Regions from separate parts of the Kitasatospora sp. CB02891 genome, predicted to be linked through region 1. Evidence: riboswitches for the same ligand, from Rfam matches in the RefSeq annotation. Region 1 holds a riboswitch; each other region holds the start of a gene.
What was found. Region 1 has a riboswitch for cyclic di-AMP ahead of CG736_RS38605 (transglycosylase family protein). Riboswitches for the same ligand answer to the same signal wherever they lie in the genome.
Positions count from the first base shown of each region.

Region 1 (5,576 bases):
GCTCAGCCGGCACGGCTACACGCCGGTGCTGTGCACCCAGACCCCGGGCGGCTCCACCGAGGACGAACTCGTGGAGATGCTGGTGGAACGCGGCGTGGCCGGCATCGTGTTCGTCTCCGGACTGCACGCCGACACCACCGCGGACCACGACCGGTACGCCAAGCTGTCGGGCCGCCAGGTCCCGTTCGTGCTGATCAACGGCTACAGCGAGAAGATCGCCGCGCCGTTCATCTCCCCGGACGACCGGGCCGCGATGTGGATGGCCGTCCAGCACCTGGTCGAACTCGGCCACGACCGGATCGGGTTGGCGGTCGGCCAGAAGCGGTTCGTCCCCGTGCTGCGCAAGATCGAGGGCTTCACCGCCGCGCTCCAGCAGCTCACCGGGCGCACCGCCGACGAGGCCGCGGAGCTGGTCCACCACACCCTGTTCAGCGTGGAGGGCGGGCACGCCGCCGCCCAGGCGCTGCTCGACAAGGGCTGCACCGCGATCGTCTGCGGCTCGGACATGATGGCGCTCGGCGCGATCCGCGCGGTGCGCCAACGGGGCCTGTCGGTGCCGCAGGACGTCTCGGTGGTCGGGTTCGACGACTCGCCGCTGATCGCGTTCACCGAACCGCCGCTGACCACCGTCCGCCAGCCGGTCGAGGCGATGGCCACCGCCGCCGTCGACGCCCTGCTGGAGGAGGTCGGCGGAAACCCGGGACAGCGCTCCGAGTTCATGTTCCAGCCGGAGCTGGTGATGCGCGGCTCCACCGGGTCGGGTCCGCGCAACTGACGGGTGTTCCACGGCGCTTGCGGCCCCCGCTCGATGGCGGAGCGGGGGCCGCGGCGGCGTTTCAGCCGTAGAGCTGCTCGATGTCGCGCCGGTAGGCGGTGCTGACGGCCTGCCGGCGGACCTTCAGCGACGGGGTGAGCAGGCCGCGTTCCTCGGTGAAGTCGCCGCCGACCACCCGCACCCGGCGGATCGACTCGGCGCGCGAGACGGTCGAGTTGACGGCCTGCACCGCTTCGGCGAGCGAGGCCAGCACGGCGGGGTGGGCCGGGACGGCGCTGCTCACGTCCACGGTCCTCGCGGTGGGCGTCGGCGGCTGCTGCCGCAGGAACTGCTCCACCGCCTCCGGGTCCAGGGTGAGCAGCGCGCCCACGTACGGGCGGCCGTTGCCGACCACCAGCGCCTGGCTGATCAGCGGGTGGGCGCGCAGCCGGTCCTCCAGCGGGCCGGGGGAGACGTTCTTGCCGCCGGAGGTCACCAGGATCTCCTTCTTGCGGCCGGTGACGGTCAGGTAGCCGTCCTCGTCGAGTCGCCCCAGGTCGCCGGTGGCGAACCACTGCTCCCGCTCGGCCGGCTCCGCCCCCAACTCGTAGTAGCCGTCGAAGACCTGGCCGCCGCTCAGGAACACCTCGCCGTCCTCGGCGATCCGCACCGCACTGCCGGGCACCGGCGGGCCGACGGTGCCCGGGCGGGGCCGCAGCGGCGGGTTCACGGTGGACGGGCCGGTGGTCTCGGTCAGCCCGTAGCCCTCGTACACCAGCACGCCCGCGCCGGCGAAGAACAGCAGCAGCTCCGGGTCGATCGAGGAGCCGCCGCTGATCGCGTACCGGATCCGGCCGCCCATCGCCTGCCGCACCCGGCGGTACACCAGCGCGTCGTACAGGCGGTGCGCGAGGCGCAGCGACAGCGGCACGGGGCCGCCCTCGCCGGCCAGCGCGGCCAGTTCGGCGCGGGCGTGGCGCACCGCGACCTCCGCCGCCCGGTCGAAGACCCGCACCGCGCCCTTCGCCTGCGCCTCGGCCCGGCCCAACTGGTGGATCTTCTCGAACAGATAGGGCACGCCGACCAGGAAGGTCGCGCCGAACGCGGCCAGGTCGGGCCGGAGCTCGTCGGGCTTCAGGGACGGGCTGTGGCCGAACCGGATCCGGCCGAAGACGCAGGTCACCTGGATCATCCGGCCCAGCACGTGGGCCAGCGGCAGGAACAGCAGGGTGGACGGCGTCTCGCCGGTGGCGGCGGTGAACACCGGCTCCAGCAGGGCGTGGCAGTTCGCCGCCTCGGTGAGGAAGTTGGCGTGGGTGAGCAGGCAGCCCTTGGGGCGTCCGGTGGTGCCGGAGGTGTAGATCAGGGTGGCCTCGCTGTCCGGGCCGAGCCCCTTCCTGCGCCGCTCCACCTCCCCGGCGGGGACGGTCCTGCCGAGCTCGCCGAGGGCGGCGACGGCGTCCTCGTCCAGCCGCCACAGCGGCACCGTGCCGCCGGTGCGGGCGATCGCCACCGTCAGCACCTCGGCGGTGCCGGCGTCCTCCGCGACCGCCAGCACCGCGCCGGAGTCGCGGAGGATCCACTCGGCCTGCTCGATCGCGGAGGTCGGGTACACCGGCACCACGGACGCGCCGGCCGCCCAGGCCGCGAAGTCCAGCAGCGTCCACTCGTAGCGGGTGCGCGACATCAGGACGATCCGCCCGCCGGCCCGGACCCCGGCGGCGATCAGCCCGCGGGCGGTCGCCGCCACCTGCTCGGCGAACTGCCGGGCCGTCACCTGCTGCCAGCCGCCGTCCGGCCGGCGCCTGGTCAGCACCTCGGCGTCCGGCGCCTGCTCGGCGTTGCGGAACGGCAGGTCGGCGAGGCTGCCGGCGTCCGGCGGCGGCACCAGGTGCGGGGTGCGGGCTTCGACGACCCGGCCGTCGGAGCGCAGGACTTCGACGGGCGCACGGTCGCGCAGATGCTCGGCGCGGGCGGCCCGGGCGAGGGGGTGTGCCATCGGCGAACTCCCTTGGGTGGGTGGGGGTCCGCCCAGGGTAGGGACTCGGCCGCGAACTTACTAGACGGTAAGTTCCTTGACAGTAACAGGATTTGACGGGTTGCCGACCGGCCCCGCCCGCCGGGTCGCTCAGCCCTCCTCGACGGACGGCGCCGGGCCGGCGAACCGCTCGCCGTCCCGGCTGCCGCCGGTCCGCGCCCGGGTGCGCCGACCGGTGGACAGGCAGTCGCGCACCAGCAGCTCCACCGCGTCCTGCGGGCTGCTCACCCCGAGGCGCATCATCACCTCCAGCGCGAGGTCCGCCTCCAGCGTGATCGTCACCTTCGCCATCGCACCGCTCCCCGGTCTCGGCACCGCTTCCGGCCGAGAACAGGCCGCTGCCCCCGGAGCCGACCAGGGTCTCCGAGGGCAGCGGCGTTCACCGTGCGGTGCGTGCGGCGGGGGCTTCCGGGTGTCAGACCCGACCGGCGAAGTCCGGCGCCCAGTTGGCGATGGTCTCGGTCCGCACACCGGACTTCGGGTTGGCGGCCTCGACGTACTTGCCGTCGCCGATGTAGATCGCCACGTGGTAGACGCCCGAGTTGGCGCCGTTGTTCGACCAGAACAGCAGGTCGCCCGGCTGCAGGCTGTTCAGCGAGACCCGGGTCGAGTAGTCGGCCTGGTCCGCGGCGACGCGCGGCAGGCTGATGCCGGCCTGGCGGAACGCCGCCTGGGTCAGGCCCGAGCAGTCCCAGCCGCCGTTGCCGGTGCCGCCGTAGATGTACGGCTGGCCGACCTTGGACAGCGCGAAGTCGATCGCCGCGGCCTTCGACCCGGTCGCCTTGACGGCGGCGGTGGTGGTGGCGGTGGTCGTGGTGGTGGCGGCGGGCTTCGCGGGGGTGCTCGGCTTGGCCGGGGCCGGGGTGCTCGGCGCCGGGGCGTCGGTCTTCCGGTTCGAGCCGTTGGACGAGGACTTGCCGGCCGGCGCGGACTGCTTGGCCGGGGCCTGGGCGACGGCGACGTTGCCGAGCGCCAGCTGCTGACCCGGGTAGATCATGTCCGGGCCCTCGGCCAGGACGGAGCGGTTCAGCTCGTACAGCTTCTCCCAGCCGCCCTCGACGTTCTGGCGCTGGGCGATGGCGGACAGCCAGTCGCCCGCCACCACGGTGTAGCTGCCGGAGGCCTGGGGAGCCTGCTGGGCCTGCGGCTGGGCCTGCTGGCGCTGCTGCTGGGGCTGGGTCTGCTTCGGGGCCTGCTGGACCTGCGGCTGGGCCGGCTTCGGCGCGGTGTCCTGCGACGGCTTGGCGGCGGTGGAGCCCGCGGAGGTGTCGACCTGCGGGGCGCCGCCGCCCTTGGTCAGACCGGCCTGGACCGAGCACACCGGCCAGGCGCCGGGGCCCTGCGAGGCCAGCACCTTCTCGGCGACGGCGATCTGCTGGTCCTTGGTGGCCAGGTCGGCGCGCGGGGCGAACGCGGTGCCGCCGAAGGCGGCCCAGGTGGAGGCGGTGAACTGGAGGCCGCCGTAGAAGCCGTTGCCGGTGTTGATGGACCAGTTGCCGCTGGACTCGCACTGGGCGACCTTGTCCCAGGTGGCCACCGACGCGGCGGAGGCGGTGCCGGCCGCGAGGCCGGGGACGGTGAGGCCGATGCCCACGACACCGGTGGTGGCGATCAGACGGCGGGCGCGCTTGGCGCTGACGGGCAGCATGAAGATGCGTTCCTCTCCCACGCCTGCGAGGTGAGCTGTCGGATTCGGGCTGGAGTTGCCCGGCCGCGCGCACCTCTCGGTGCGCCCGGCTTCACCCCTAGCCCCGGACCGGTCCGTCAGGACCGCCCCAGGGCGACTTACCTGGTTCCCCCGCCCCTGCCGCGGTGCGTTTCGCATGAGCCGGCACACCCGGCGGCAGGACTCGGCGTTCCGGGTGAGCTGGGTCCGTGTGTCCACGAACGTGGGCAGGAGATTAAGCGGATTTAAGGACGATTAGCAAATTTCCGTGACGGCTGCCGCTGCTCCCGAAAAAACGATCAAGGGATTCCCGGCGAAATCCGCTGCGCGCTCCGAGAACTGCTGCGCCGTCAGGGAATTGGTGATCTTGTGTCCGATTTGGGATGGTATGCCGCTTCGTGAGCAATTGTTCATCTTGGGGGCATTTGCGATCGCCTCGGCCGGGTGGTTTGAACCGTTCTGTCCGACTGTCGGCAACGGGTGGTGAAATTCCGTCCGCTGACATTTCTGTCGAACTGACGAATGACGATACGTCAGAATGCTTAACCGTCCCCGAAGTCGCCGATATCCGTCCGGCCCGCCGCCTATGCTGCCCCCGACGATTCGGAGTCCCTGCGGGTGTTCGGGAGGCGGCCATCGTGGAGCAGTGGGAGAACGGGCGGCACCGGCGGCCGCTGCTGGGGCGGCGGCGGATGCTGACCTGGCTGGCCGTCGGGACGGTGACGGCGGTCGGCGGGGGAGCGGCGCTGCGGCAGTCGCTGGCCGGGGCGGCGGTGACGGCGGCGGGCCCGCCGCCGACGGCGGCCCCGGCGGCGCTGGACGAGAGCGGACGGAAGTGGTCGGACGCCAAGGGGTGGGGCGGCAGGGCGCCCGGGCCGGGGAGTGCCGTGCGGATCACCGACAAGGTGGTGCTGGACGCCGACGCCCGGGTCGGCTCGCTGCTGATCGACGCCGGCGGCTCGCTGGTGTTCGCCAAGGACCGCTCGCTGACGCTGGAGAGCGGGGGCAACGTCGAAGTCCGTGGCGTCCTGGCCCTCACGCCCGACCCGGCGCACACCCACATCCTGCGCTTCCCCGACATCGACGAACACCGCTTCCAGGGCGGCGGCATGACCGTC
Region 1 is NZ_NNBO01000006.1:11,045-16,620, reverse strand. It holds gene CG736_RS15180 (LacI family DNA-binding transcriptional regulator) at 1-775, shown strand, start outside; gene CG736_RS15175 (long-chain fatty acid--CoA ligase) at 837-2,753, opposite strand; gene CG736_RS15170 (hypothetical protein) at 2,883-3,083, opposite strand; gene CG736_RS38605 (transglycosylase family protein) at 3,208-4,461, opposite strand; cyclic di-AMP (ydaO/yuaA leader) riboswitch at 4,448-4,619, opposite strand; gene CG736_RS15160 (hypothetical protein) at 5,097-5,576, shown strand, end outside.

Region 2 (5,576 bases), on a different contig from region 1:
CCTCGAACTGGTAGGCGCCGTCCTTGTAGAACTCGGAGGCGGCGACGTCCAGGGCGAGCGCGACGTCCTTGCCCGGGGTGTAGCCGGCCTTCTTGATGGCCTCGGTGATCAGGTCGAGGGCCTCGCGGTTGGAGTCCAGGTTCGGGGCGAAGCCGCCCTCGTCGCCCAGGCCGGTGGAGAGCCCGCGCTCCTTCAGCACGCCCTTGAGGGTGTGGTAGACCTCGACACCCCAGCGGACGGCCTCGGAGAAGGACTCCGCGCCGATCGGGGCGATCATGAACTCCTGGATGTCGACGTTGGAGTCCGCGTGCGAGCCGCCGTTGAGGATGTTCATCATCGGGACCGGCAGCACGTGGGCGTTCGGGCCGCCCAGGTAGCGGAACAGCGGCAGGTCGCTGGCCTCGGACGCGGCGTGCGCGACGGCGAGCGAGACGCCGAGGATGGCGTTGGCGCCGAGCGAGGACTTGTCCGGGGTGGCGTCCAGGTCGAGCATGGCCTGGTCGATCAGGCGCTGCTCGGTGGCGTCGTAGCCGACCAGCTCTGGGCCGATCTGCTCGATGACGGCGAGGACGGCCTTCTCGACGCCCTTGCCGAAGTAGCGGTTCTTGTCGCCGTCGCGGAGCTCCAGCGCCTCGAAGGCGCCGGTGGAGGCGCCCGACGGGACAGCCGCGCGACCGGTGCTGCCGTCGTCGAGACCGACCTCGACCTCGACCGTGGGGTTGCCGCGGGAGTCGAGGATCTCACGGGCTACGACGACATCAATGGACGGCACGAGGCATCTCCTAGCGGAAGCGGATGTGTGGTCGTTACGCCCAGAGCCTAGCCGCAGACATGCCTGCGGCCACGCCCGGCCGGGCCCCGTCTCACCGTGTGGCCCGGCTACTCACTGGTAGTTCACCTGTTTGCCCGCCACCGGGCCGTTCCGGACGGCGCGAACTGCTCGGCGCGCGCCCGGAACGGACGGAGCGTCAGCCCGGCCGGCCGACGCTCCGCGGCGTCACATCGAGAGGACCTGCCCGGGGACGATCAGGTCGGGGTTGCCGCCGATCACGTCGCGGTTCGCCTGGAACAGCTGCTCCCAGCCGCCGGACAGGTTCCGCGCGACGGCGATGCCGGACAGCGTGTCACCGCTCTGCACGGTGTACTTCCCGGCGGCCTGCGAGGTGGTGGCCGGCTTCGGGGACTTGTAGCCCTGCTGCGGCTGCTGCGCCTTCGGGGTCTGCTGCTGGGACTTCGGCGTCTTGGTCGTCTTGGTCGACTGCTGCTGCTGCGGCGTGGCCGGGCGCTGCTGCGAGCGGGAGGCGGTGTCCTGGGAGCTGCTGCTGCCGCCCTTGGTCAGGCCGGCCTTGCCCGAGCAGACCGGCCAGGCGCCGGGGCCCTGGGAGGCGAGCACCCGCTCGGCCACCGCGATCTGCTGGGAGCGGGAGGCCTGGTCGGCGCGGGACGCGTACTCGCTGCCGCCGTAGGCGCGCCAGGTGGAGGAGGAGAACTGCAGGCCGCCGTAGTACCCGTTGCCGGTGTTGATGGCCCAGTTGCCGCCGCTCTCGCACTGGGCGACGCGGTCCCAGGTGTCGGCGGGCGCGGCGGCCGCTCCGGTGGCGGACAGCAGGGGCAGGGCCAGGCCCACGGACGCCACGCCTGCGGCGGCGACGACCTTCTCGGCCTTGGTACTACGGCGGTGACGGCCGGAACCGGTGAACAGCATGGGACTTCCTCTCCGCACGCCTGCGAGGTGAGCTGTCGGGTTCGGACCGGGAGGCTGGCCCGGCCGCCGGGGAGCGGGGACGCGACTGCGTCCGCTCCCGGGCGGCTTCACCCCAAGCCGTCGGAACTGCTACGGCGTTCACACCTGGGTCCCCCGCTCCTGTCCGAATTCCTGGTCGGTGTCCCGAGGGCGCGGTGGACAGGACTCGGCGTGCCGCGTTCGGGGCCCACGGCTGCGGGCAGATCGGAGAGTAAGCAGAGCTGATGAGCAATCACAAGCTCATATCACCGGTATCACGCCGAAATTACGGACCTTCACATCTCGTGCACAAACCGTCCATGTATGTCCGCATTCGCCCCTCCAGGGGCGCACCGCGCGCCCCCGGCACGGCAGTTGGCCATCCCGCGCGGGAGCAGGTCGGCCGCGGTCGAAACCGGGGTCAGCGGGGCGTGAAGGAGACCGGGAGCTCCCGCAGCCCGCGCATGATCAGCCCGCCCCGCCAACGGAGTTCGGCCGGATCGGCGGCGAGCTGGAGGTCCGGCAGCCGTGTCAGCAGTGTGCCTATCGCGCGCTGCCCTTCGAGCCGGGCGAGCGGCGCGCCGATGCAGTAGTGGATCCCGTGCCCGAAACCGAGGTGCGGATTGTCCGTCCGGGCCAGGTCCAGGGTGTTCTCGTCGGAGAACCGGGCCGGGTCGCGGTCCGCCGCGGCCAGCACCACCAGCACCGGATCGCCCACCGGGACGTCCACCCCGCCGATGGCCAGCGGCCGGGTGGCGAACCGCCAGGTCGCCAGCTCCACCGGGCCGTCGTAGCGCAGCAGTTCCTCGATGCCGGTCTCCAGCAGGCCCGACTCGCCGCGGGCCAGCGAGTCCTGGAGCAGGGTGCGCTGGCTGGGGTTGCAAAGCAGGGCGAAAAGTCCGTTTCCGACCAGATTGATGGTGGTTTCGAACCCCGCGAAGAGCAGAATGAAGGCCATCGCTGCGGCCTCGTTCTCGGTCAGGTGCTCGCCGTGGTCACCGGCCCGGATCAGGCCGGAGATCAGGTCGTCGCCGAGGTCGGCCCGCTTGCGGTGGATCAGGTCGGCCAGGTAGCCGCGGATCTGCTTGACCGCGCGGCCCACTCCCCCGCGCTTGCCGCCCGTGTGTCGGATCATCATGCCGGCCCAGTCGCGCAGGTCGTCCTGGTCCTCGGCGGGGACGCCCAGCAGGTCGCAGATCGCGTAGATCGGCAGCGGGAAGGCGAACTCGTGGATCAGGTCGGCCTCGCCGCGCTCCGCGAAGGAGTCGATCAGCCGGTCGGTGAGCTGCTGCACCCGCGGTTCGAACTCGGCGACCCGGCGCGGCGTGAACGCCTTCGACACCAGGCGGCGCAGCCGGGTGTGGTCCGGCGGGTCGATGTTCAGCAGGTGGGTCATCAGGTCGGCCTGCCGCTCGCCCGGGATGCCCACCCGGCCGGTGCGGTGCGCCTGCTCGCTGTGGTGCGCCGGGTTCTTGGAGAGCCGGGAGTCGGCCAGCGCCTGCCGGGCGTCCGCGTACCGGGTGACCAGCCACGCCTCCACTCCGCTGGGCAGGGTGGTGCGGTGCACCGGGGAGTGCTCCCGCAGCCAGGCGTACGCCGGATAGGGGTCGGCCGCGAACTCCCAGGTGAAGAGTTGCGGGTGGGCGGCGTGGGGCTGATCTGGCATGTCTTGACCGTATCTGGAACCGCCGTCGCGTGAGTCTGGTCACCTGGCGGGTAATCCCTGTTGCGGAGCGTCGGGGCGAGCCTACGATCCTCCGATGAAGCACAGTGGGCGGCGTGCGGACCGCCCCGGTTTCGCTCTGAAAGGGGAGCAGGCCATGCGAGTAGCCGGTGCAGTGGTCGTCATCGCGGTGCTCGACGGGGGCGAGGGGGGCGACCTGGCCCGCCGGTTCTCCGCCGCCGGAGCCGCCGGCCTGCTCATCGCCGATCTCCGCCCCGGCGTCGCGGAGGACCTGGCGGCCGAACTCGACCGTCCCGGCTGCCCCGTGGTCGGGGTCTCCGGTGACGTCCACCACCCCGCCGACATCGCCGCGCTGGTCGACACCGCCGCCAAGCACCTCGGGCCGATCGACCTGTTCGCCGTCGCCGGCCCGGACGGCGAGCGGGTCGTCCAGCTGGTCGAGCTGCCCGGCCACCTCGCCCCGCTGGCCGAGGTGCTGGCCCTGGTCGGCGAGGCGATCGGCGAGGTCGTCCCGGCGCAGCGCCGCCCGGTCACGGACGTCCCGCTGGCCGGCTGACCTCCGTCAGTCCGTCTCGGGCAGGCCCTCCGCGGTCCGCACCGCCCGGCGGTAGCGCCGGGCCGCGGCCCGCAGGGCCGCGTCCACGTCCACGCCGTGGTCGTAGCCGCGCTGGGCGATCGCCAGCAGCAGGTCGCCGGCCGACTCGGCGGTGAGTTCGGCGGGCAGCTCGTACGGCGCGTCCGGCACCCCGGTGAACCGCGCGCGGCGCACCCGGGAGACCAGCTTCGCCGCGTAGGCCAGCGCGGGCAGGCCGGCCGGCACGCCGTCCAGCACCGATTCGCGCTGCTTCTCGGCGGCCTTCAGCTGCTCCCAGTTGGCCTCCGTCTCGGCGGAGTCCTCGACACTGACGTCGCCGAACACGTGCGGGTGGCGGTACATCAGCTTCTCGACGATGTCGCCCGCCACGTCGTCGATCGAGAACGGGTCCTCGGCGTCCTCCTCGGCGATCCGGGAGTGGAAGAACACCTGGAGCAGCACGTCCCCGAGCTCCTCGCGGAGGGTCGGCCGGTCGTCCTCCTCGATCGCCTCGACCAGTTCGAACGCCTCCTCGACCAGGTACTTCACCAGGCTCCGGTGGGTCTGCTCGGCGTCCCACGGGCAGCCGCCGGGCGAGCGCAGGCGGTCCATCACCGAGACCAGGTCCAGCAGCCGGGCGCCCGGCAGGTCGTACGAACCCGGCAGCACCTCGATCTCCGGGTGCTCGCCGGCCTCCTCCACCGCGATCCGGGCCAGCGCGTCGGTCAGCCCCGGGTCGCCGTCCGGGCTCTCCAGCCACACCGCGGGGGCCTCGGCGAGCAGTTGCCGGGCCAGCGCCGGGGCGGTGCCCCGTTCGACCAGCCGGGGCTCGACGCCGGCGGCGCGCAGCGCGGGCAGCTGCGGGTGGTCGGCGACGCCGACCAGCACCACGGGCGCCGAGCGGAGGGCCTCCCAGGCCGGCCAGCCGAGCAGGCCGGGTGCGACGCGGTGGGTGGTGGTGAGCAGGATCAGCTTCGGAGTGTCCACGGCACCGAACCTACAACGACGCCGGACGGGGCGGCCGAGCGGTTTTCCCGCGCGGGGCCGGTCACCCGGCGGGCTGCAGCATGACCTGGCGGGTGACGGCCAGCAGGTCGGCGGGCGTCAGCTCGGCCAGCAGCGCGGTGGCGTGCTCGATCAGCGCGGCGGCCGCATCGGTGAGCGCGGCGTCGTCCAGCGGGCGGCCCGGCAGGGCGAGGCTGTCGGCCAGCAGGCTCTGCGCGACGGTGTACAGGTTGGCGCTGGCCGCCTCCCGGATGGTCAGCGACAGGTGCGTGGACGGCGCGCCGTCCTCGGCGCGGGCCCGGTGCGCGAACCCGCGCGGCACGTACAGCACCTCGCCCGGCTGCAGGACGGTCTCCAGCAGCACCTCGCCCGGGTCGCCGTCCTCCCGGTCGGGCACCCAGTTGCCGTCGGCCGGCCCGCCGTGCACCCACCAGCGCTTGGCCCCGGAGATCTGCACCACCAGCACGTCCGCGTCGTCGCGGTGCACCGGGCGGCCCTGGGTGCCGGGCGGGGTGTGGAACCAGAACGCCTCGACCTGCCGGCCGATCTCCGCGGCCAGGCCGCGGGCCAGCTCGCGCACCCCGTCGTGC
Region 2 is NZ_NNBO01000014.1:20,558-26,133, reverse strand. It holds gene eno (phosphopyruvate hydratase) at 1-772, opposite strand, end outside; gene CG736_RS26845 (transglycosylase family protein) at 998-1,705, opposite strand; cyclic di-AMP (ydaO/yuaA leader) riboswitch at 1,709-1,892, opposite strand; gene CG736_RS26840 (cytochrome P450) at 2,145-3,389, opposite strand; gene CG736_RS26835 (SDR family NAD(P)-dependent oxidoreductase) at 3,544-3,963, shown strand; gene CG736_RS26830 (MazG family protein) at 3,970-4,968, opposite strand; gene CG736_RS26825 (JmjC domain-containing protein) at 5,030-5,576, opposite strand, start outside.
Region 2: it holds a riboswitch for cyclic di-AMP, as region 1 does, so the genes downstream of both, CG736_RS26845 (transglycosylase family protein) here and CG736_RS38605 (transglycosylase family protein) in region 1, are expected to answer to the same signal.

Region 3 (5,576 bases), on a different contig from region 1:
TCAGGTGGTCGTAGGAGCTGACCCGGGACAGCATCTGCTCGGGTATGTGCACCTGGAGTGACGTCTCCCACAGCACGAAGAACAGGGAGACGCCGACTCCGGTGCACGCCTCCAGCAGAGCGATCACCACGACCGGAGCGCCGGATCCGATGATCAGCGCCTGACAGGAGGCAACCACCATCGCGACGGCCGCCACCGCCATCGGACGGGCCGGTTTGAGGCGGTAGGCACACACGTCGCCGACGATCGCACCGAGGCCGAAGGCGGTGACCACCGCGGCCCAGGCACCGGCCCCGCCCCACTCGCGATCCGCCAGCACCGGACCGAGCACGAACACCGAGGGCAGCACCACCACGTGGTAGACCGCGATCACGAGCATGCTCGACCACACCCAGGACCGCTGACGCACCTGCTGCCAGCCGACCCGGAGTTCGGCCAGGAACCCGAGTCGCTCGGCCCGCTCCGCGACGGCCCTCCCGCCCACCGCGCCGAGCCTCGCCAGCACTGCGGCACTGGCGGCGAAGCTCGCGGCGTCCGCCAGCAGGGCGCCGCCGGGGCCCGCGACGGCAACCAGCGCGCCGGCCAGCACCGGGCCGACCACCAGCCCCGCCGAGTGGACGAACCCGCGCAGCGCATTGGCCTCGCCCAGCCGTTCACTGGGCACCAGCAGCGGCAGCAGCCCCGTGGAGGCGGGCAGGAAGAAAGCGTCCGCCACACCGAACACCACCATCAGCGCCGCCAGCACCCCGACCCGGGCCGTCCCGGTGAGCAACAGCACTGCAACAGCCGTCTGGACCACGCACCGCACCAGATCGGAGACCAGCATGATCCGCTGTCTCGGTATCCGGTCCGCCCACACGCCGCCGGCCAGCGTGAACACCAGCATCGGCAGCAAGCCCGCCGCCGCCACCAGGCCGACATCGGCAGCTGACCCGCCGATCGACAGCACCGCGAACGGCAGCGCCACGAACGACACCCTGTCCCCCAGTACGGACAGCGACTGGGCGACGAACAGACGGGCGAACTGGCGCTCCACCCGGAGCACTTCGGGAATCAGCGCAGCCACGGGCACCTCCACAGCGGGTCGGGGAACAGCGATCACCGTGATGGTAGGGAGCCCCCGAACGGGCTGTCGCATGATTTATCCGCAAGGTCGGCAATGCCCTGGTTCACCTCAACTGCCATGTTTCTCAGGCAAGTTGACGTTCAGCCAAATTCATCGACCGGAGCCCGGACGCCCGCCTTCCCCTCCACCCGATCTCCAATCCCACCGATCGGTCAGACTTTCGCATCCGATCACCCCACCCCCTACCGCCCGATCACCCACCCCTCGACCACCCATCCCCTGACCGCCCGATCAGACCGCTCCCCGACCACCCATCCCCCGACCACCAGATCAGACCGCTCCCCCGCCTCCGAACTCCCGCCAACCGGTCGCCCACGCACGGCCGCCACGCCTCCCCGCCCGCGCCCGGGCACTCCGCGTCCGAACCCGGCCGGACCGGCGTGACTCGCCCGTGATGCCGGCGCGATGAGCTTGTGATTGCTCCGTTCGAGTGAATAGGCTCGGTCCGGCCCGCACCGCCGGGCCCCGCACGCGGCAACGCCGAACCCTGCCCGCCGCGTTGCCGGGTCGATCACCACAACCCTGGGCGGGGACGGGGGAACCAGGTACGTCGCCGTCCCCCACGGCTAGGGGTGAAGTCGCCCGAACCGGCTCCGACCGGCAGACGGCGGCCGGGCCTCCCTCCGGGTCCGAACCCGACAGCTCACCTCGCAGGCGTGCGGAGAGGATCGAGCATGCTCTTCACGGGTTCCGGGCGTCACCGCAAGCAGAGCCAGGCGGAGAAAGCCGCCGAGCGGGCCATCGCCGCGGCCGGCGTCGTCGGTGTCGGCATCGCACTGCCACTGCTCACCGCGACGGGTGCACAGGCCGCGCCCAGCGCGGTCTGGGACCGGGTCGCCGACTGCGAGAGCGGCGGCAACTGGAGTCTCGACTCGGGCGACGGCATGTACGGCGGTCTCCAGATCACCGCCCAGCGCTGGGTCGACTACGGCGGCACTCAGTACGCCCAGCTGCCCAACGGCGCCACCCGCAGCCAGCAGATCGCGGTCGCCGAACGCATCCTGGCCACCGAGGGCCCGCAGCCGTGGGCCTCGTGCGCCGACTCGTCGGACCTGCGCGTGGCCAGCGCCCCCGGCGTGGTGGACACCAACGACTCGGCGGACGAGTCGGGTGCGCTGCGCGGTGCCCGCGGCGCGGCAGCCGCCAACACCGCCTCGGACGGCACCGTCGCCGCCCCGAACGCCGCCCCGATCTTCTCCGGCCTGCCCGGCTACGACCCGGTGTCCCACGTGTACTGGTACCAGAAGAACGGCGGCTGGTTCTGGACCAGCCACCAGAGCCTGTACGAGCGCTACATGCAGCTGACGCACCCGCAGCCGCCGACCGCTGCACCGTCCCCGACCACCACTCCGGACGCGCAGGTCCCGACCACTCCGGCCACCCCGGTCGTCCCGGCACCGCCGACCGACCCGAGCACCGCCCCGAGCCCGAACCCCACCACGCCCTCCGACGGCAAGAACGGCAACGGAAGCGAGCACGGGAACGGGAACGGCACGGAGAACGGCAACAGCAACAACGGCACGGGCAACGGCCAGGGGCAGGACCAGGGCCAGGGCGAGACCGGAGGCGGAAACGGAACCGGCGGCAACCAGTCGCCCGCACCGACCACCTCGCCGACCGCCCCGAACACCGACCCGAGCCAGGCGGTCGGCACGCAGCAGCCGAGCACGTCCACGCCGCCCACCAGCAGCCCGTCGGCCGCCGACACCCCGGCGGCCGGCACCCCGGCCGCCCAGCCGTACACCGTCGGCCCGGGTGACACGCTGGCGAAGATCGCCCGCACCCACGAGCTGGACGGCGGCTGGACCGAGCTCTACAACGCCAACAAGCAGGTGCTGGGCGAGAACCCGGACCTGATCCGGCCGGGCCAGGTGCTGAACCTGGGCTGAGGACTGCCCGGCCGGGCCGCCGTCACTTCGGGGCGGCGGCCCGGCGCGGTGCAGGCCACCGCGGTGCAGGCCGCCGCGGTGCTCCCCCGACGGAATCCCTGACGAGGCCGTCGCCCGTCCCCGGTGCCCACCCACTCCCGCTCAGGCGATCACTCCGGCGGCGCGCAGCAGCCAGCGGTTGGCGGCGCCGACCAGTCCGGCGCGGTCCAGAACCCCGATCACCTTCTGGGCCATCTCGATCTTGGTGCTGCGCCAGTGGGGGTTGGCCCGGGCGACGGCCCTGCCGACCTTCGGGTCGAGGCCGACGGCGGCGTAGACCCGGGGGTGGATCAGCGCGGTGGTGGCGAAGTAGATGACCACTCCGAGGAACAGCTGCTCCCACCGGCGCTGCAGGAACCCGAGCCGCTTGCGGACGAGTTCCTCGCGGGCGTAGCTGATGTGTCGGGCCTCCTCGATGACGTGGATCCGGGAGACCTGCCGGGTGAGCGGCTGGAGGCTGTCGTCGTTCATCATTTCGCGCTGGAACGCGTCCAGGATCTCTTCGACGTACATGGTGCCGCCGAAGGTCTGGCTGTGGGTGGAGATCGCCTTGAACAGCCGGCCGAGGTTGTGGGCGACGAATCCGGCGCCGTACGCGGGGGCGCCCATCTTTTCGATCATGCGGGCGAACATGATCGAGTGCCGGCATTCGTCGGCGATCTCGGTGAGCGCGTACTGGACGTGGTTGCTGGTGGGGTCCCGGTCGAAGGCGTGCCGCAGCAGCATCTGCATGAGGATCTCCTCGAACCAGATGCCGACGCTGGCGACCGAGGCGACCTCGTGCTTGGAGAGTTCGATGCGCTCGCCCTCGGTCATCCGCTCCCACAGGTCGGTGCCGTAGAGGGAGAGGTGGCGGGGCGGGCAGTAGTAGGCGCCGGGGACGGGGTCGGCGTCCCAGTCGACGTCCTTGAGCGGGTTGAACGAGAGCTTCGCGGAGGAGGCGAGCAGGCGTTCGGCGGTGCGTTCCCGGTCCGGGGCGGTGCGCTCGCGGTCGGGGGCGCCGGGGGTGACGGCGGGCTGGGGCGGCATGCCGGCTCCTTCGCGGTGGGGCGGAGTCGAGGGTGGGATGGTGCCACTGCCGCGAAGGTAGAAGTTATTAGACTGTCCGTCAATACACTGCGCACAAGGAGGCGCAGACCGTCGGCCCGAGGGTCCGTCAGCCCCGCCAGCCGACCGGATCCGCCCATGCCGCCAGCACCCGTCCGCTGACGAAGCGCCGCGGCGTGCCGTCCACGGGGTCGGTGAACTCCAGCGAGCGCGCCAGCAGTTGGAGCGGGCGCCGGTAGTCCTCCGAGTCCTGTTCGGGCAGCAGCGCGGGGTAGATCGGGTCGCCGAGGATCGGCAGGCCCAGCCCGTTCATGTGCACCCGCAGCTGGTGGGTCCGGCCGGTGCGCGGGGCGAGCCGGTAGCGGCCGAGGCCGTCGCGGGCCTCCAGCAGCTCGACCCGGCTCTCCGCGTTGGGCTCGCCCGGGACTTCGTAGGCGTCCAGTCGGCCGTGGTCCTTGACCAGTCGGTTGCGCACCGTGGTCGGCAGGGTCACCGCCGGGTCGTGCGCGGCGATCGCCTCGTACGTCTTGACGGCCTCCCGCCGTTCGAACAGTCCCTGGTAGGCGCCCCGGCGGGCGGGGTCGGCGACGAACAGCACCACGCCCGCGGTGAGGCGGTCCAGGCGGTGCGCGGGGCTGAGCCGGGGCAGGTCGAGGTCGCGGCGCAGCCTGGCGAGCGCGGTCTCGGTGGCGTGGCGGCCGCGCGGTGTGGTGGCCAGGTAGTGCGGCTTGTCCGCGACCACGATCCGCTCGTCGCGGTACAGCACCTCGACCGGGAACGGCACCACGGGTTCGGGCGGCCCGGGCTCCCGGTGGAACCAGACGTGGCCGCCGGGCCGGTAGGGCTCGTCGGCGGTGACCGGTCCGTCGGGGCCGACGAATTCTCCGGCGTCGAGCATCACCGCGATCCGCCCGGGGCCCGCGGCGGTGCCGTAGCGCTCCTCCAGGTAGGCCCGGACGGTCGGCCACCCGCCGTCGAGCGGCAGGCGTACGTGGACGGGGTCGATGCCCTCGCGCTGGGGCAGCGGGCTCAGAGGGGCGGGGGGCCTACGCGCCATCGGGCGCCGCCCGGAGGTCGGTCCGACGGGTGCACATCCGACCCACGATAGCGGGCGCACACCCGTCTGGGCGCGGGCGGCCCGGCGTGCGACGATGGCAGGGCGGTACCCGCCCCCGGAACGGCAGGTGGCCAGATGGACACCGACAAGCAGGGCAATCAGCGGACCCGCCCCACCTCTCCCATCGCGGAGGGCGGTGCGCAACTGCCGGACGGCCTGCTGGCCATCCCGGTGGCGACGGCGCTGGTCGCGGCCGACGGCCGGATCCTGCACTGGAGTCCGGACGCGGAGACGTTGCTCGGTTTTCCCGCCGAGCAGGCGGTGGGCGCGCGCGCCGCGGACCTGCTGGTGGGGGCGGACCGGCGCCCGGAGGTGCTGGAGCTGTTCTCCCGGATCCTCAGCGGGAAGCCGTTCTCGG
Region 3 is NZ_NNBO01000022.1:89,656-95,231, reverse strand. It holds gene CG736_RS33575 (MFS transporter) at 1-1,066, opposite strand, end outside; cyclic di-AMP (ydaO/yuaA leader) riboswitch at 1,629-1,797, shown strand; gene CG736_RS33570 (transglycosylase family protein) at 1,801-3,015, shown strand; gene CG736_RS33565 (diiron oxygenase) at 3,157-4,083, opposite strand; gene CG736_RS33560 (pseudouridine synthase) at 4,211-5,158, opposite strand; gene CG736_RS33555 (SpoIIE family protein phosphatase) at 5,294-5,576, shown strand, end outside.
Region 3: it holds a riboswitch for cyclic di-AMP, as region 1 does, so the genes downstream of both, CG736_RS33570 (transglycosylase family protein) here and CG736_RS38605 (transglycosylase family protein) in region 1, are expected to answer to the same signal.